3 regions of the Gordonia sp. p3-SID1431 genome follow, and region 1 is predicted to be linked to each of the others. Evidence: riboswitches for the same ligand, from Rfam matches in the RefSeq annotation. Region 1 holds a riboswitch; each other region holds the start of a gene.

Region 1 (6,391 bases):
CCCGCGGCGGCGGCGAGGTCGCCGACCCGATCGGTCGTGGTGTCCGGCACGCGCATCACCGGGCGCCCGTGGGCATCCGGGTCGCCCGGCGCGGGATTCAGCCCCGCCGCCGCGAGCGCGGCGTGCAACTGTTCGAGCTGCGGGCCGCGCACCCGCACCGACTGCCGGGCCCGCCCGGTGAACTCCGCCACCGAACAGTCGGCGATCAGCCGGCCGCGCCCGATGACGACGAGATGGTCTGCGGTGAGCGACATCTCGGTGAGCAGATGGCTCGACACCAACACCGTCCGCCCCTCCGCGGCGAGCTTGCGCATGAACCCGCGGATCCACACGATGCCCTCCGGGTCGAGGCCGTTGACCGGCTCGTCGAACAGCAGTGTGTGCGGGTCGCCGATCAGGGCACCCGCCAGCCCGAGCCGCTGCGACATACCGAGCGAGAAGCCGCCGGCGCGCTTCTTGGCCACCGAGGTGAGCCCGACCGTCTCGAGCACCTCGTCGACGCGGGCGGCCGGGATCCGGTTGCTCGCCGCGAGCCACCGCAGGTGGGACCGCGCACTGCGATTGGGATGCACCCACCGGGCGTCGAGCAGCGCACCGACCTGCCGCAGCGGATGCTCGAGGTCCCGGTAGCGCTGCCCGTTGATCGTCGCCGTGCCCGATGTCGGGCGGTCGAGTCCGAGCATCATCCGCATGGTCGTCGACTTGCCCGCACCGTTGGGCCCCAGGAAACCGGTGACCCGTCCCGGCCCCACCTCGAAGGTGAGGTCGTCGACCGCGCGTTGACCGCCGAAGTCCTTCGTCAGATTCGCTACCTGCAACACGCCTCGACCATAGCCGCCGAATCCGGAGCGGCCCGGTCTGTCGTTCGGATGGCCGGTCGCGGGATCGCGCGTCAGTCCCGGTCGCGCCCGGGCGAGGACGCGTGCGCCCAGAAGCGCTTGGGGATCCGGCCCGCTCGCGCGGCCAGTCGGCCCCCGGCCACCGCGTGCCGCATCGCCGTCGCCATCAGTTCGGGATTCTCCGCCCGGGTCACCGCCGTGGCCAGCAGCACGCCGTCGCAACCGAGTTCCATCGCCAGGGCCGCGTCGCTCGCCGTCCCGATGCCCGCGTCGAGAATGACCGGCAGCGGGTCGTCGAAGCGGGTGTGGCAGTCGTCGACGATCATCTCGATGTTGTGCGGGTTGAGGATTCCGAGTCCGGTCCCGATGGGCGACCCGAGGGGCATCACCGCCGCCACCCCGAGATCGGCGAGTCGCGCGGCCAGGACCGGATCGTCGTTCGTGTAGGCCAGCACGACGAAACCGTCGGCCACCAGCGCGGCCGCGGCGTCGACGAGCTCGATGGCGTCGGGCATCAGGGTGCGTTCGTCGGCGACCACCTCGAGCTTCACCCAGTCGGTCTCGAACGCCTCGCGCGCCAGCTGGGCGGTCAGGACCGCCTCGGCGGTGGTGTGACAGCCCGCGGTGTTGGGCAGAACGGCGATGTCGAGCCGGCGCAGCAGATCGAAGACCCCGGTGCCCGAGGCCGCGTCGACGCGCCGAACCGCGACGGTGGTCAACTCGGTCCGCGACGCGACCAGCGCCCGTTCCAGGGTCGCGAGATTCGACGCGCCGCCGGTACCGGTGATGAGTCGCGACGAGAAGTCGCGACCGGCGATGCGCAGATGGTCCGCATCCGGGATCGTCTCGTCGCCGGACTTCTGCTCGGCCCGCGAGGCGTCGGGCTTCAGATCGGCGAGCTCAGCCACCCTGCACCGCCGTGACGATCTCGACGACGGCACCGTCGGTCATCGTGTGCCGGTCCCAGCGGCCGCGCGGGACGACCGCGCCGTCCACCGCGACCGCTATCCCCCGGTCCGGCAACCCCAGCCCCATGACGACGTCGCGCACCGACGTGTCGGCGCCGACGTCGACGCTCTTGCCGTTGACGGTGATGTTCGCGCTGATGCTCATTCCTCTGCTCCTTCCAGAATCGACAGCACGCGGGCGGCGGTGCCCGGGGCGAGGACGATCCCGTTGCGCCCGTGCCCGGTCGCCACGACCGTTCGTGTGTCCACACGGGTGACGATCGGCAATCCGTCCGCGGTGCACGGCCGCAGACCGGCCCCCGCTTCGGTCAGTTCGTAGGTCCGCAGCCCGGGGAAGACCTCGATCGCGTCGGCGAGCAGATCCGCGACCCCACCGGCTTGCGGCGCGCGGTCGGCCGTCCCCTCGGCCTCGTACTGGGTGGCGCCGACGACGACTCCGTCCTCGCGCGGCACCAGGTACACGGCCCGCCCGTGGAGGCGTGCCCGGACGACGTGGCCGGGCGGCGGCACCGACCAGCGCGTGCGGCGCAGGCGGAGGATCTCCCCCTTCGCCGCATGCAGGTCCACGTCCGGCCAGAGGGCCGCGGTGCCGAGTCCGGCGGCGAGCAGGATCTGGGTGTCGGAACCGAGGTCGTCGAGATCGGCCAGGGATTCGACGCGCGCGGAGACCAACTCGGCACCCGCCGACGTCGCGGCGGCGCGCAACGCCTCGAGCAGCCGCCGGTTGTCGACGGACCACTCGCCGACCGCGCGGTAGCCACCGACCAGTCGAGAGCTCAGCGACGGTTCCAGGGTCCGGATGTCGCGGCCGGTCACCGACTGCAGCGCGGCATCGGTGGCGGGCTGCCCGGCCCAGACGAAATCGGCGAGATGCCGCAGGTACTCGATGTCGGTGGCCGAGGCCGCGACGAACAGCGAGTCGGTGGCGGTGACGACACCCGGGTCGTCGAGCCGCTTCACGAGCGCCGGCCACAGCCGGACCGATTCGACCGAGAGGGCCAGGGACGCGTCCTCGCCGGGATGACCCTCGCCGAGTGAACCGAGCATGCCGCCGGCGACCCAGGACGCGCGCTCGTCGGTGCCGGCGTCGAGGACGCGAACCCGCCATCCGGCGTCGGCCGCGGTGAGCGCACAGGTCAGCCCGATGACACCGCCCCCGACGACCGTCAGGGCGCGGTGGGCAGGGCGCTGCGGTGGGGAGTCCACGCTGGGAATCACCTCCCTTCGCCGGAATGACCCGGATCAGGTTCGACGGTCAGCGGAATCTGTCCGCACTCTCAGCCCGGCCGATCCGGACTCCCGTGTGTTCGTGCGATCCACCCTACGCCGGGGCGTCGGGGGTCCGGTTAGCCTGGTCGGCGTGACGACCCCGAACCGCACCAGCTCCGCGTCGACGGACCCCGGCTCCGCGACGGACCGTCGCCGGCGGCTCTCCACGGCCCGCCTGTACCTGTGCACCGACGCCCGGCGCGAACGCGGTGATCTGCTCGACTTCGTCGACGCGGCGCTCGCGGGCGGCGTCGACATCGTGCAGCTGCGCGACAAGAACTCGCCGGGTGAGCGCGAGTTCGGGACCCTGGAGGCGGGCGAGGAACTCGAGATCCTCGCGGGCATGCGGACGGTCGCCGACGCGCACGGTGCCCTGCTGGCGGTCAACGACCGCGCCGACGTCGCGGCGCTTTCCGGGGCCGATGTCCTGCACGTCGGACAGGGCGACCTGTCGCCGTCGGCGGCCCGCCGGATCGTCGGACCGGACGTCGTCATCGGCGCCTCGACCCACGACCCCGAGCAGGCTGCCGCCGCGATCGCCGACGACGACGTCGACTACTTCTGCGTCGGTCCGTGCTGGACCACCCCCACCAAACCGGGCCGCGCCGCAGCCGGCCTCGACCTCGTGTCCTCAACGGCCGCAACACAATCAGCCAAGCCGTGGTTCGCCATCGGCGGTATCGACGCCGGCCGCGTCGGGGAGGTCACCGCGCTCGGGGCGCGGCGCATCGTCGTCGTGCGGGCCATCACCGCGGCCGCCGACCCGACCGCCGCAGCCACCGAGCTCGCCGGGATGCTCTAGCGGTTCGCCTCGCGGAAACACGTTTGCCCGGTCGGTGTCGCGGGTCTATGGTGGACCGATCATGTTGTGCATCACGAGCGTTCTCGTAACCCGCCGCAGCGGGGTCTGAATCTGACCGACCCCCCGCTGCGGGTCGGTTGCGCTCTCCAGTCGGTCATCCGTTCTTCGACCGAAATCGGTTTTCGAGATGCACCCTCTTCATCTACCTCGTCGATCCTGTTCGTGGACCGAGCGCGACGACCGGCACGGCGGCGACCACGTCGCCGCACGTTTCGGCCGCCCGCTTCCCCCCGGGATGCACGAGGAGGCCGCCGGGATGACCTGGCAGCAATTCACTGACGAGTACTCCCGTGGCGGCACGATCCGGCTGGGCTCCTTCTCTGCCGTCCCGTGCTCGGGCGACCTGGTCGAGTGCCGCGCGACGCTCGCGATCGCCGACCGCATCATGTCCCGCAGCGCCGTCGCCGCCGGCCCCGTCGGTGCGATGACCTCGATCCTCTACGACGTCGGCGCCCCGGTTCAGATCGTCCGATTGCACCAGCGGGTCGTCGACGGCCTGGTCACGACGTTCCTGCTGTGCGAGCACGACGGCCGGCAGGCCTGGGCCGTCGGTGAGGGCGCGAGCAGCGACGAGGCGAACGTCCACGCGCTGGTCGCCGGCGCGAACCGACTGCTCGAGTCCGACCGCGCCGGGGTGTGAGGGCTCAGCTCTGGGGATCCAACATCGCGATCCGGTCGCGGAGGACGGGCCACGCGAGTCCGAACGCGGGGTGCAGCGGTAGTTGATCGACGCGCTTCTCGTCGACCCATCGCAGTTCCGTGGATTCGAAGTTGGCGACCGTGCGGACCGGCGAGTCCGTCTCGGCGATGACCGTCGTGTAGGTCCATCCGCCGGGCGCCTCGAGGGTGACGACCGCTGCGACGACGCGCAGATCGTCGGCGGTGATCCCGGCTTCTTCCTCGGCCTCGCGGATCGCGGTGTCGATGGCACCCTCGTGCGAGTCGCGGGCCCCGCCGGGCAGCGCCCACGTGCCGCCCTGATGCGACCACGCGGCGCGGTGTTGGAGAAGCACCCCGGTCGATCCGTCCGGCAGCGGCGCGCGCAGCAGGAGGCCTGCCGCACCGTGGATACCCCAATATCGAGAACCATCGGGATCGATCACCCAGCCGTCGCCGTCGCCGCGCACCACGCCTCCTCGCAACCCGGTCGCCCCGACCGGGTGCCTCCACCGTAAGTGAGATGCGCAACACCTGCCAGGGAGACCGCGAAGCCCTCTCATCGCGGCTCGGAACCACGAGGTGCCGTCGGCGAGCACCCGGCACGCGCGAACCGCCGAGGTCGGCGGCGCGGCGCCGGTCGACTCGGGAGGAACCCGGCACGATGACATAGGGTGAAACACGCACGACCCGGTGAACGATGACCCAGATGACACAACCCCTGACGTTGATCGCCCGGTCACGCGAATCCGGAACGGGGAACCGGTGACCGTAGGACCGCACCGGAGACGATCCAGCGTTCGAGAAGGGATCAGGTAGGTGACCGGCGACGCGTCCTCCGTGCGGACGGCGCTGACGCGTGGCGGTCGCACGATCCGTCCGGCGCAGGCCTCACCCCCGATCCGCCAGGTGCTCGCCGACCGACGCGAACTCGTCGCCACCGCCCGGGAACGCGCCCAGTCCCCGTTCCAGACCCTGCGCCACTTCGCCGTCACGACCCCGGGCAAGCTGATCATCATCTGCGGAATCCTGGCGCTCGGCTGTCTGAGCACCGGCCTGTACGCATCAACGGTCCTGGAAGACCGCACCCAGACTCTGCAGCGCCTCATCGATCGGACCGAACCGCTCGCCGAGGCCGCGCAGGTTCTCTACAGCTCGCTGTCGATCGCCGATGCGTCGGCGAACGCGGCCTTCATCTCCGGCGGACTGGAGACCCCCGATCTGCGGCAGCGCTACTCCGACGCGCTGGCGACGGCGTCGTCGTCGCTGATCCTGGCCACCGGTACCTCCAGCGAACCCGGTTCCGGCATGGTGTCGGACCGAGCCGAGCAGGCGGTCAGCGCCGATCTCGAGACCCTGTCCACCTCGATCCCGGTCTACAGCGGACTCATCGAGACGGCGCGGACGAACAACCGGCTCGGCAACCCGGTGGGATCGGCGTATCTCGGCCAGGCGTCGTCGATGATGCAGGACCAGATCCTCCCGGCCGCCCAGCGCCTCTACGAACGGCGATCGATGGCCATCGCCGACCCCCAGCAGACCCTCACCCGTCCACCCTGGACCGTGTATGCGCCGCTCCTGTTCCTGCTCGCCGCGCTTGTCCTGACGTCGCGCTACCTGGCGCGGCGGACCCGGCGGCGGTTCAACATCGGCATCGTGGCGGCCATCTTCGCCCTCAGCGTCGGGACCCTGTGGTTGCTCGCCTCCGGTCTGATGTCGGTGGCCGCCACCAGCGATGCCCGCACCGAGGGCGCCGACCCGCTCCGCGACCTGACCGCCGCCCGGATCCTCACCCA
Region 2 (6,391 bases), on a different contig from region 1:
CGGTCGACGTGCCGTCGTCCGTACCCGCGTCGGTGGCCTCGTCGCGACCGTCGAGCTCAGCCGCAGCCGAATCGGCCGCAGAACCCTCTGCGGCGTCTTTGGCGCGGGCGGCCCGGTCTCGCTTGCTCAACTTCGCGGTCCTCTCGTCAGCGTGTGCCCTTCACCAGGGCAGGGGCGACAGGACTTGAACCTGCAACCTGCGGTTTTGGAGACCGCTGCTCTGCCAATTGAGCTACGCCCCTTTGCGACGCCCGCCACCGGAGTGGTCGGCGTTGCCGTCCTTCTCGATCCGGCCTCGCGGCCCGTCGACGTTTCGTCGCCGACAAAACCAACGCGCCACCCTATGGGTAGCGCGCAAGTCTGAATCAATCAGACACTTCAGTGTAGATCACCGGGGCGGTGGACCCAAAACGGGCTCGCCTCCGCTCCCCCGACGACCGTACACGCCACCCGTCCGTGAGCCGCCCGAACGGCTCGCGACCGGTCGATCAGTTGAACTGGATGACGGCCTGCGCGCGTCCGAAGATGCGGCGATCGCCCTGCTTGGCGGTGATGGCGATGGTCCCGCGGCGGGTCGCGGGATCGAGCGACTTCACCTTGCCGGTGAAGTCGACGGCCGCGCTGTCGTCGGCCGGGACGTACACCGGGCTGGTGAAGCGCACGTTGTACTCGCAGAAAGCCGCCGGGTCACCGATGAACTCGGAGACGAAGCTCGCGCCGAGCCCCATCGTCTGCATGCCGTGCGCGACGACGTCGTCCATGCCGGCCGCGTTCACGACGTGGTCGGAGAAGTGGATCGGGTTGGGGTCGCCGGCCACGCCCGCATAGTTCGCGAGATTGCCGCGCGTCAACAGGTAGCGCTTGGGCGTGAGTTCCTGACCCACCGTGAGCGTGTCGAAGTCGACGGCACCGAAGGCGCCCGGCGACTGCGTCGGGTCGGGGAGGTCGTAGCGACCCGCCTTCGGCTCGACGGTGTGCCCGGATTCGCCGATGGCGTCGACCTTGATCATCACGTGGTCGAGGGACGCCTCGAGTTCGGGGTCGACGTCCATACCGGGACGCGCCGCCAGGGAGGTCCACGTGGTCATGACCGGCTCGTCGTGCTGGTTCCAGATGACGTTCTTGGTGACCATCAGGTCGATCATCTCGGGACTGCTCACATGCCGGAACGACTCGAGCGAGACGTCGCAGATCAGGCGGTCCCCGACCTTCATCGGCTGGTGGTAGACCAGCCGCTGGTCGGTCTGCATGATCTGCCACATGTCGTAGCCGGTGACGACGTCTTCGAAGAGCTTGCGCTGGGCGATGATCCCGAGCACCGACACGTAGGTGGGCGCGGCGATCAGGCGGTCGTGGCCGAAGGCCCGGGCGCCCTCCTCGCTCCAGTGGGTCGGGTGCGCATCCTGCACCGCCATCGCGTGCTTACGGATCTCCTCGCGGCCGATCTCGTAATAGTCGTCGACCGTGTAGTGGAAGCCGACGAGGCTCTGCGTGTGGGCGGCGATCTCGTCGGGGGTCGGCTTCGCACCACCGCTCGACGCCTCGTCCGGACGATCCTGGATCTCGGCTCCGCTTACCTGTGACATTGAGCTCTACTCCTTCGGCCGACACAGCAAGACGGGCTGCCTCATCGAGAGGCAGCCCGTTGCTGGTGGTACTTCGAAACGGCCGACGACGGCGTCAGCGCGATTCCTTGTGCCCCTGATGCTTGCCGCAGTTCGGGCAGAACTTCTTGATCTCGAGGCGATCGGGATCGTTGCGGCGGTTCTTCTTCGTGATGTAGTTACGGTGCTTGCACACCTCGCAGGCCAAGGTGATCTTGGGGCGAACATCTGTTGAGGAGGCCACTTGATTGCCTTCTTTCGGGTGGTACGTGGTCGGGTTCGGAAGTTCCCTCAGGGCTTGCGACCCTTGCGCTCGGTTCCGGTCGGACCCGATGTGTAGCGGTGGAGGGACTCGATCCCTCGACCTCACGATTATGAGTCGTGCGCTCTAACCAGCTGAGCTACACCGCCCCGCGGACTTCTCGTCCAGCGAGCCCCCTGACGGAATCGAACCGTCGACCTTTTCCTTACCATGGAAACGCTCTGCCGACTGAGCTAAGGGGGCGTGCCCCGGGCGGTTGCGCCCGAGAGCCTTAACGAGGTTACACACTCGCGTCTGCGCTAGACAAATCGCTGGTCGGAGACCGTCTGTAGAGCAGTTTCGCGAGATTGGACCACGCCGTGGCAGGTATAGGATTCGAACCTATGTAGCTTGCGCGACGGATTTACAATCCGCTCCCTTTGGCCGCTCGGGCAACCTGCCGTGCCGCTCTTCCGGCCACCGTGACGGCCGTACGAACAACGCCGTGAAGAATACAACGAACACCGCATCAACGCGCAAACCGGCTGGTCAACAGGCCGGGACATGGTCGTGGCACAGGCGTCCCACCGCGACCCCCACTCCTGCTACTGTGGCTGCGTTCTGACACGGGGTGCTCCGCGACGCGGGGGCTGAGATGAGACCCGAGAACCTGTCCAGGTAATGCTGACGAAGGGATGTCATGTCTGTGCATGCGCACGTGCCGGTCTCCGGCCGATTCTCCGACCACCTCTGGGAGGAGACGAAGGGGTTGCGGACGGCGATCGACGACCTCGAGTTCCTGCGGCGGCTCGGCGACGGGACGCTGCCACTCGAGGTGTTCCGCACCTACATGGAGCAGGACTCGCTGTACCTCGCCGGGTACGCGAAGGCCCTCGCCATCCTGGCGTCGAAGTCCCCCGACCCGCAGACCGCGGGGTTCTGGGCGAACTCGTCGGCCACCGCGGCCACCGTCGAGTCGGCGCTCCACGGCGACCTGCTCAACGGCGGCCAACTGCCGCCGCGTGAGGGCGAACCCGAGCCGTCGCCGGCGTGCCTGGGGTACGTGTCCTACCTGACGGCCGTCGCCGCGACCGAGTCGTATGCGGTCGGCGCGGCCGCGGCCCTGCCCTGCTTCTGGATCTACGCGGAAGTCGGCCGGGCCCTGGCCGCGAGTGCCGCCCAGGTGCTCGCCGCCGACCCGAACCACCCCTACGCGCAGTGGGTGACCACCTACGACGCCCCGGAATTCCAGGAATCCGCCTCGCGGGCAAGGGAACTCGTGGACGAGGCCGCGGCGCACGCCGGCGAGCGGGAGCGGGCCGCGATGGCCACGGCGTTCACCGTCGCCACCCGGTTCGAGCTTCTGTTCTGGGACACCGCGCTGAACCCGCAACCGTGGCCCGCCGCATGAGCGCCCGCGCGCGCCGCCTCCTCACCGTGCTCGCCGCCGCGGTCGTCGCGTCGTCGGCGATCACCGCGTGCGGTTCGGGCGCCGGTTCGGACGGCAGCATCCGATTCGCGCTCGACTGGTCCCCGAACACCAACCACACGGGCTTGTTCGTGGCGCAGCAGCGCGGCTGGTTCGAGGAGGCCGGACTCGACGTCGAGATCCTGCCGTACAACAACACCGCCGTGGACACCATCGTGGACGCGGGCAACGCCGAGTTCGGGATCAGCACCCACAACTCGTCGACCTTCTCGCGGGCATCGGGCGCGCAGACCATCTCCGTGTTCGCGCCGCTGCAGAAGTGGGCCACCGGCATCGGTGTCCGCGCCGATCGCCGCGACATCACGAGCCCGAAGGACCTCGACGGGAAGACATACGCCGGTTTCGGCGACCCGGGCGAGGAGAAGACCCTCGAGCAGGTGATCCGAAACGACGGCGGCACCGGCGAGTTCACCTCGGTGACCCTCGGAACCTCGGCATACGAGGCGGTCTACTCCGGTCAGGCCGACTTCACCGTCTCCTATCTCGCGTGGGAGGGCATCGAGGCCGAGCATCGCGGAACCCCGATGAGGTACTTCCACTACACCGACTTCGGATTCCCGGAGGCATACGCGATCGTCGTCGACGCCAACGAGGACTGGCTGGCGGACAACCCGGACCGCGCGGCGGCCTTCGTGACGGCGCTGCAGCGCGGTTACCAGGCGGCGGCCGACGACCCGGACGCGGCGGCCCGCGACCTCCTCGCCGCCAACCCCGGTGCGTTCAACGACGAGCAGTTGGTGTTCGAGAGCCAGCGCATGCTCGCCGGTCAGTACATGAAGGACGCCGACGGCCGGGTCGGGCGACAGACGCTCGAACAGTGGGCCGGGAACTCCGGGTTCCTGTACCGCAGTGGTCTGCTGACCGGCCCGGACGGGGCGCCGCTCACGACCGAGCCGGACTGGTCGACGTACTTCACCAATGACTACCTCGACACCCCTCGGTAGCACCGGCCTGCGTCGCATCGCGCCCGCGCTCGTCGCGGTGGTCGTCCTGGTGGCGGTCTGGCAGGTCTACGTCGACGTCAGCGGGATCCGGCCGCAGGTGCTGCCGTCGCCGTCGCGCGTCGTCGCGCAGGGTTGGTCGCACCGCGCGGAGATCGGGGTGCACGCCGCGGCGACGCTGCAGGTGACCCTGATCGGGTTCACGGTCTCAATGGTCCTGGCCTGGCTGCTGGCCATCGTCGTCGACTTCTCGCCGGCGCTGCGACGGGCGTTCGTGCCGTTGTTCGTCGCCTCCCAGACCCTGCCGATCATCGCGATCGCACCGCTGATGATCATCTGGTTCGGCTTCGGCCTACTCCCGAAGGTGCTGGTCATCGCCCTGGTCACGTTCTTTCCGGTGGCGATCGGCCTGATCGAGGGATTCGCCGCCACCGACCGCGAGGCCGGCGCGCTGATGCGCAGCATGGGGGCCACCCGCCGCCAGGTCTTCCGGTACGTGCGGCTCCCGTCCGCGCTACCGAGGTTCTTCACCGCGCTGCGGATCGGCATCACCTATGCGGTGGTGGGCGCCGTGTTCGCCGAGTACGTCGGCGCCACCCAGGGGCTCGGCATCTACATGAGCCTGCAGAAGAACTCGTTCCGCACCGACCTGGTGCTCGCGGCAGTGCTGGTGACCGCGCTCCTGAGCGTCACGCTGTACCTGCTCACCTTCGCCGTCGAGCGGGTCGTCGCGCCCTGGGCCCGCGCCGAGGACCGGAACCACCATGACTGACCACCGGCTCGTCCCAGACCACCGGCTCGTGGTCGACCGGCTCACCAAGTCCTATCCGCGACCCGGCCGCGGACAACCGCCCCTGGAGGTCCTCGACGGGGTGTCGTTCACCGCCGAGCCCGGCGAGTTCGTCTCCGTCATCGGGCCCAGCGGATGCGGCAAGAGCACCGTCTTCGGCCTGCTGGCCGGACTCGACGTCCCCGATTCCGGCAGCGCGTCCGTCGGCTCCGAACCCGCCGTCGCCGGACACTGCGCGTACATGCCGCAGAAGGACCTGCTGTTCCCGTGGCGCACCGTGCTGGACAACACCATCCTCGGGCTCCAGGTGCAGGGCGTGCCGACGAACGAGGCCCGACGCCGGGCCGCGGACCTCTTCCCCGCCTTCGGACTCGCCGGATTCGAAGACGCCCGCCCGTTCCAGCTGTCCGGCGGGATGCGACAGCGCGCCGCACTCCTGCGCACCGTCGTCTCGAATCGCGACCTGGTGCTGCTCGATGAGCCGTTCGGCGCCCTCGACTCACTCACCCGGACCGAGATGCAGACGTGGTTGCAGTCGGTGTGGCAGCGCTATCGGTGGACGGTGCTGATGATCACCCACGACGTCCGCGAGGCCGTCCACCTCTCGGACCGCGTGATCGTGCTGTCCGCCCGCCCGGCCACCGTGGTCCACGAGGTGCGTGTCGACCTCCCGCGCCCGCGCGATCCGGCGGGGCTCACCGCTCCCGAGTTCGTCGCCCTCGAGCGAGAACTGCTCGAGGTGCTCCACGACGAGTCACGTCGTGCCCTCGCCGAGCAGGCACAGCGTCGGACGTCCCGGTAGACCCCCGCGGCCGCCCACTTGCGCTGATCGCCATGACATACCCTGTCGGACATGGCTGATTCATCGTTCGACGTGGTGAGCAAGGTCGACCGGCAAGAGGTCGACAACGCCCTGAACCAGGCTGCCAAGGAGTTGTCGCAGCGGTACGACTTCCGCGGCACCAACACCGGCATCGAGTGGTCCGGCGAGGAGAACATCGTGATCACCTCGGACGCCGAGGAGCGCGCGCAGGCGGGCCTCGAGGTGTTCAAGGAGAAGTTGATCCGACGCGACATCTCGCTGAAGGCCTTCGACGCCGGCGAGGTCGTCGGCTCGGGCAAGACCTTCAAGATCACCGGCTCGCTGGTGCAGGGCATCGACTCCGAGCACGCCAAGAAGATCTCCAAGAAGATCCGCGACGAGGGGCCGAAGGGCGTCAAGGCGCAGATCCAGGGTGACGAACTGCGCGTGTCGAGCAAGAAGCGCGACGACCTGCAGGCCGTCATCTCGCTGCTCAAGGGCGAGGACTTCGGCATCGCCCTGCA
Region 3 (6,391 bases), on a different contig from region 1:
CTCACGGCCGTGGTGTCCGCAGTGGCGATCGAGGAGATCTCGTCGAAGCACGCACGTACCGACATGGCGTGCTCGGCGATCTCCTTGGCATCCGAGAGCAGGTCGGCGCGGGCCGCCGCGTCCTGCTCTTCCGAGATTCCGAAAGCCCTTGTGCCGGCCAGTGGTTCGGTGACCACGGTCCGGTCGTCGTGCACCGCGACCACGAGTTCGGGACTGAACCCGGCCGCCTGCAGGTCACCGAGCGAGAGCAGGTAGCTCCGGGCGGGGTTGTTGTCGGCGCGGCCGCGGGCGTAGGTGGCGGGGATGTCGACCTCGAACGGGATGTCGACGGCACGCGAGAGGATCACCTTCTGGTACCGGCCGGCTTCGATCTCGGCGACAGCCGTGGCCACACGGCCGCGGTAGTCGTCCGGGTCGGACTGCACATCCACCGGCCGCGACTCGACGGAAACGGTTGCTCGCGAAGCGATCTCGAGGAGACGACCGGCACGCTCGGCGTCGAGCGACGCGGTGTCGACCCCGTCAGCATCGACGGTCGCCTCGAACTCGGGAACGATGAGGTGCGCCAGCACCGTGTCCTCGGGAACGCGCTCGAGGATGCCGTGATAGGGCGCGCAGAAGTCGAAACCGACCCAGCCGTAGACGCGCCAGTCGGGAATCGACAGCGACGCGGTCGCGGCGGCGAGCGCGTCGGCGGGGTCGCCGTGCCAGGGCGTCGTCGTGCGGTCGCCCTGATCGTCGACGATGACCTCGCTGCGTGTGATCACCACGCGGGCGCGGACACCGGCTGCGAAGGTCCAGCGCCGGTCACGCTCGTAGACGACATGGTCGCCGAATTCGCCGGAGCGGGCCCAGGCCGCCGTGATCCGCGCGGCATCGAACTCGCTCAGCGGCGAGGCCGGCGCGAGCAGGTCGACGAACTGCGCGGCGTGCGATTCGGTTGTCAGCGACATGTCCTTCGTTCCTCCGGTCGTGATGCACTCGAGCACCGATGATCATAGGGAATCTTAGGGCAGCCTAATCAAACAATCCCCCGCGGGTCGACAACCGGCCTCCCGCCCTGCATCGACCGGTAAGGTTACCCTATCCTGCCTGTGTTTCAATGAACTCATGCCGACGCATCTCGACGCCGCGACCGATCTGCTCGAAGGTTTCGCTCCCCACACCGACGCACAGGCACAGAAGTACCGCGACGCCGGCGTCTTCCTCGACCGCCCGTTGTTCGCCGGCCTCGATCTGGCCGCCGAGCGAACTCCCGACTCCCCTGCGCTGACCGACGCCTCCACCGACGGGCCGCGCACGCTCACCTATACCGAGTTCCGCGACGCCACCCTCCGTCGTGCCGCCGGTTTCGTCGCGGCCGGACTGCGGCCGACGCAACGGGTCGTGTTGCAGCTGAACAACTCCCTCGACTTCGCGGTCACCCTGTACGGCCTCCTACGCGCGGGTGTCGTTCCGGTGATGACGCTGCCCGCGCACCGGATCACCGAGATCGCCCATCTCGCAGCCGGTGCCGGCGCGGTCGCCTACATCGGTGAGGACGGCCGCCGGGGGTTCGACTACCGCGAGCTCGCGACCGAGCTGCAGTCACGGGTGCCCGACGTCGCGCAGGTCTTCATCTCCGGCGAACCGGGTCGATTCACACCGCTCCCCGACGCCGATCCCGCCTCGGTCGAGCTCCCGGCTGCCCCCGACGCCGGGCTACCCGCCCTGTTCCTCGTGTCGGGGGGCACCACCGGACTGCCGAAACTCATCGCGCGCACGCACGACGACTACGACCTCAACGCCCGGCTGTCCGCGGACGTCGCCGGCCTCACCGCCGACGACACCTACCTCGTCGCCCTGCCGGCCGCGCACAACTTTCCGCTGTGCTGCCCGGGAATACTGGGCGTCTTCGGTGCGGGCGGCCACGTCGTCTTCGCCGACAACCCCAGCCCGGACAACACTTTCGACCTCATCGAGCGGCACCGCGTCACGGTGACCGCGCTCGTCCCCGCGCTCGCGCAACTCTGGTGCGCGGCGACCGAGTGGGAGCCGGCGGACATCAGCTCCCTGCGCCTGCTGCAGGTGGGCGGCGCCAAACTGGCCCAGTCCGACGCCGTCGCCCTCGACGCGGCCCTCGGCCCCGTCGTCCAGCAGGTCTTCGGCATGGCCGAGGGGCTGATCTGCTACACCCGGACCGACGACCCACGCGACCTGGTCCAGCAGGTGCAGGGGGCGCCGATGTCGGAGCTCGACGAGGTGCGGGTGGTCGACGAGGACGGCGCCGACGTCCCCGACGGCACAGAAGGTGAATTGCTGGTACGCGGCCCGTACACGATCCGCGGTTACTACCGCGCCGCTGCCCACAACGAGAAGTCCTTCACACCGGACGGGTTTTACCGGTCCGGGGACAAGGTCACCCGGCTGCCGTCGGGGCACCTGGCCGTGACCGGCCGCATCAAGGACACCATCGTGCGCGCCGGGGAGAACGTCGCCGCCGACGACGTCGAGGAGAACCTCCTCGCCCACGATTCGGTCCGGCAGGTCGCGGTGGTCGGGCTGCCCGACGATGCGCTCGGTGAGAAGATCTGTGCGGCAGTCGTGCTCTCGCACGAACACCCCCCGGCCCGACCGCTCGAGCTGGCGACGATCCGTACGTTCCTCGCCGAACGCGGTCTCGCGTCCTTCAAACTGCCCGACGTGGTCCGCGTCGTGCAGACACTGCCGGTCACCGCAGTAGGCAAGATCGACAAAAAGGTGCTCCGCGAGACATTGCTGTCGGAGCCGTCGGCGGGCTGAGCCGAGTCGGAGCCCGTTCCTCACACCGGCGCGAGCGCGACCACCGCTCCCTCTAATCCGAAAGAAGCGCATAACCCCTGCTCCCTGAGGTGCGAGGAGCGATAGCGACGAGCCTCGAAGGGTCCGGCGAGGAATGTTCTGGAGCCGCCGAGGCTTACCTTCGGATCACACCGGCGCGAGCGGCACGATCCCGGGATGGCTGTCGAGGTAGCGCTTGGTGAACGTGCACACCGGCCGGAGGCGGGCACCCTGTTCGCGGGTGTATTGCACGGCGCTACGGGTGAGTCGCGTGGCGAGTCCGTGTCCGCTGTATTCGTCGTAGAGCACGGTGTGCAGCACGGTGATGGTGGTCTGACCGTCCGCCGACTCGGTCGAATAACCGAGCACGCCGACCAGGTCGCCGGCGACCCAGAGTTCGAATCGGTCGCGGTCGGGATTGTGTACCACCTGCGAGATCTGTTGCAGGATGGACTTTGCCGACTGTGGTGGTCGCTGACGATGCTTGCGTAGCACCCGACCCTCCTCACCTCGTGATCGCGGACATCGGATCACCGGCGCGTACCTGCCACACGCGACAGCGCCACCCCTGTGATCCGGGTCACACGGTACCTTACGGAACCGTAACTGCCGACCCCGATCGTGTGATCGTCGCAAATCGATACGGTCTTCCCCACCCGCACGACCCGACCGGACGATGCGATGTAGGGTGGCGGACGCACGACAACTACACACCGCGGGGGCTCTCACGATGACCGAGGGCTGAGATGGCGACGGGCGGTCGCCGACCGCTCGAACCTGTCCGGGTAATGCCGGCGTAGGGAGACCAGCCATGGGCACACGTGTATCCACCACCCGCAACAGCAGCGCACCCGCCGATTCCGGGTTCCTGACCCTCGGCCCGATCGAGGGCAGCGCCAAGCACTACCTCGCCGTCGACGACCTGCGTGTGCCGCAGCGTCGAATCCAGCTCACCAACGGCGAACACCTCGACGTCTACGACACCTCCGGCCCCTACACCGATACGGCGGCGCACATCGACGTCGAGAAGGGCCTCACCCCCACCCGCGACAGCTGGCATCGGCCCGACCCGATCGACGGCGCGAGCACCCAGCTGGCCTGGGCGCGTGCCGGCATCATCACCGACGAGATGCGGTTCATCGCCGCCCGGGAGGGCGTCGACGCCGAACGGGTCCGGTCGGAGGTCGCCATCGGCCGCGCGGTCATCCCGGCCAACCACCGCCACCCCGAGTCCGAACCGATGATCATAGGCAAGAACTTCGCGGTGAAAGTCAATGCGAACATCGGTAATTCGGCGGTGCGCAGCTCGATCTCCGACGAGGTCGAGAAGATGGTGTGGGCCACCCGCTGGGGCGCCGACACGATCATGGATCTCTCGACCGGCGCCGACATCCACACCACCCGCGAGTGGATCATGCGTAACTCGCCGGTCCCCGTGGGGACGGTTCCGATCTACCAGGCGCTGGAGAAGGTCAACGGCGATCCCGCCTCGCTGACCTGGGAACTGTATCGCGACACAGTCATCGAGCAGGCGGAGCAGGGCGTCGATTATATGACCGTCCATGCCGGTGTCCTGCTGCGCTACGTTCCGCTGACCGCGAAGCGGGTGACGGGCATCGTCTCGCGCGGCGGTTCGATCATGGCGGCCTGGTGTCTCGCGCACCACCGGGAGTCGTTCCTGTACACGCACTTCGACGAGTTGTGCGAGATCTTCCGCCGCTACGACATCACGTTCTCCCTCGGCGACGGCTTGCGCCCCGGATCGATCGCCGACGCGAACGACGAGGCCCAGTTCGCCGAACTCCGCACTCTCGGCGAGCTGACCGCGATCGCCAAATCGCATGGTGTGCAGGTCATGATCGAAGGCCCCGGGCACGTCCCGATGCACAAGATCGCCGAGAACGTGCGCCTGGAGGAGGAGCTGTGCGAGGAGGCCCCCTTCTACACCCTGGGTCCGCTCGCCACCGACATCGCGCCGGCCTACGACCACATCACCTCGGCCATCGGCGCGGCGATGATCGCTCAGGCCGGCACCGCGATGCTGTGCTACGTGACTCCGAAAGAGCATCTAGGACTTCCGGACCGCGACGACGTCAAGGTCGGCGTGATCACGTACAAGATCGCGGCGCACTCGGCCGACCTGGCCAAAGGCCACCCGCGGGCACAGGAACGCGACGACGCACTGAGCAAGGCGCGCTTCGAGTTCCGCTGGACCGACCAGTTCAATCTCGCCCTCGACCCCGACACCGCGCGCGCATACCACGACGAGACGCTACCCGCCGAGCCCGCGAAGACCGCCCACTTCTGCTCGATGTGCGGACCCAAGTTCTGCTCGATGCGGATCTCGGCGGACGTCCGCGCCTACGCCGAGGAGCACGGTCTCGTCACCGCGGACGACATCGACCGGACTATCGCCGAGGGCATGGCCGCGAAGTCGGCCGAGTTCGCCGAGGCCGGTAACCGCGTGTACCTCCCGCTCCAGACGACCGGCGGCGCCTGATGCGCACAGACGACGCACGACGACGCACAGTCGACGCGAATCAGCGCACGGTCGACGAACAGGCCTACACGGGACTCCCGCTGTCACCGCCCGGAACGGCCCCGGTACGGGTCCTGACCATCGCTGGTTCGGACTCCGGCGGGGGCGCGGGAATACAGGCAGACATGCGCACCTTCGCCCTGCTCGGGGTGCACGGGTGTGTCGCGGTGACCGCGGTGACGGTCCAGAACTCGGTGGGCGTGAGCGGGTTCGAGGAGATCTCACCGCAGACCGTGGCGGCGCAGATCGACTCCGTGTCCGGTGACATCGGTGTGGCCGCGGCGAAGACCGGGATGCTCGCGTCGGCGCCCATCATCGAGGCCATCGTCGAGCAGTGCCGCACGAGCGGTATCGGCCGGGACACATCCGTTCCGCTGGTGGTCGATCCGGTGTGCGCGTCGATGCACGGCAACCAGCTGCTCGCCGACTCGGCACTCGACACCCTGCGGCACAGCCTGTTTCCCCTCGCGACGGTGGTGACCCCGAACCTGGACGAGGTTCGCCTGATCACCGGGATCGAGGTCACCGATACCGCGTCGCAACGCGACGCGGCCAGGGCGCTGCTCGATCTCGGGCCGCGCTGGGCGCTGGTGAAAGGCGGGCACCTGCGAAGCTCGGACCACTCCCCCGATCTGCTCTACGACGGCGACCAGTTCATCGAGCTCAGCCACGAACGCATCGACACCCCGCATGACCACGGCGCCGGCGACACCCTCGCCGCCGCGATCGCATGCGCGCTGGCCCACGGGCACGACGTTCCCGCGGCGGTCGGCTTCGGCAAGGACTGGGTGACCCGCTGCCTGGCCGCTGCGTATCCACTGGGCGCCGGCCACGGTCCGGTCAATCCGCTGTGGCGTGTGGGCGCCGGGTCGGCGGACTGACGCGACGCCGGTCCCGAACCGGAGAACAGACAACGCTCCCCGACGGCGACCGGCGCCATCGGGGAGCGTTGTCTGTGTCGAGGGACCGTCAGGCGGTTCCGCTGAGGGCCTTGCTCTTCAAGTGCTCGAACTCCTGAGGTGTGATCGCGCCCGAGTCGAGCAGGTTCTTCGC

Evidence for each region. Region 1 has a riboswitch for thiamine pyrophosphate ahead of thiO (glycine oxidase ThiO). Riboswitches for the same ligand answer to the same signal wherever they lie in the genome.
Region 2: another riboswitch for thiamine pyrophosphate. It lies ahead of M4D77_RS18690 (TenA family protein); the one in region 1 lies ahead of thiO (glycine oxidase ThiO).
Region 3: another riboswitch for thiamine pyrophosphate. It lies ahead of thiC (phosphomethylpyrimidine synthase ThiC); the one in region 1 lies ahead of thiO (glycine oxidase ThiO).

What each region holds. Positions count from the first base shown of each region.
Region 1 covers NZ_JAMBDT010000036.1:19,072-25,462, forward strand. Annotated here, with positions in the region: gene M4D77_RS11310 (ABC transporter ATP-binding protein) at 1-821, opposite strand, end outside; gene M4D77_RS11315 (thiazole synthase) at 893-1,681, opposite strand; gene thiS (sulfur carrier protein ThiS) at 1,740-1,952, opposite strand; gene thiO (glycine oxidase ThiO) at 1,949-3,013, opposite strand; TPP riboswitch at 3,010-3,119, opposite strand; gene thiE (thiamine phosphate synthase) at 3,168-3,878, shown strand; gene M4D77_RS11335 (hypothetical protein) at 4,195-4,578, shown strand; gene M4D77_RS11340 (NUDIX hydrolase) at 4,583-5,065, opposite strand; gene M4D77_RS11345 (hypothetical protein) at 5,415-6,391, shown strand, end outside.
Region 2 covers NZ_JAMBDT010000088.1:10,398-16,788, forward strand. Annotated here, with positions in the region: gene secE (preprotein translocase subunit SecE) at 1-130, opposite strand, end outside; tRNA gene M4D77_RS18660 (tRNA-Trp) at 170-242, opposite strand; gene M4D77_RS18665 (fused (3R)-hydroxyacyl-ACP dehydratase subunits HadA/HadB) at 489-1,586, opposite strand; gene rpmG (50S ribosomal protein L33) at 1,681-1,848, opposite strand; tRNA gene M4D77_RS18675 (tRNA-Met) at 1,942-2,015, opposite strand; tRNA gene M4D77_RS18680 (tRNA-Thr) at 2,037-2,109, opposite strand; tRNA gene M4D77_RS18685 (tRNA-Tyr) at 2,227-2,307, opposite strand; TPP riboswitch at 2,463-2,558, shown strand; gene M4D77_RS18690 (TenA family protein) at 2,546-3,256, shown strand; gene M4D77_RS18695 (ABC transporter substrate-binding protein) at 3,253-4,278, shown strand; gene M4D77_RS18700 (ABC transporter permease) at 4,253-5,047, shown strand; gene M4D77_RS18705 (ABC transporter ATP-binding protein) at 5,040-5,867, shown strand; gene M4D77_RS18710 (YajQ family cyclic di-GMP-binding protein) at 5,919-6,391, shown strand, end outside.
Region 3 covers NZ_JAMBDT010000001.1:159,682-166,072, reverse strand. Annotated here, with positions in the region: gene M4D77_RS00865 (salicylate synthase) at 1-953, opposite strand, end outside; gene M4D77_RS00860 ((2,3-dihydroxybenzoyl)adenylate synthase) at 1,111-2,781, shown strand; gene M4D77_RS00855 (GNAT family N-acetyltransferase) at 2,947-3,294, opposite strand; TPP riboswitch at 3,514-3,603, shown strand; gene thiC (phosphomethylpyrimidine synthase ThiC) at 3,611-5,299, shown strand; gene thiD (bifunctional hydroxymethylpyrimidine kinase/phosphomethylpyrimidine kinase) at 5,299-6,219, shown strand; gene M4D77_RS00840 (SHOCT domain-containing protein) at 6,308-6,391, opposite strand, start outside.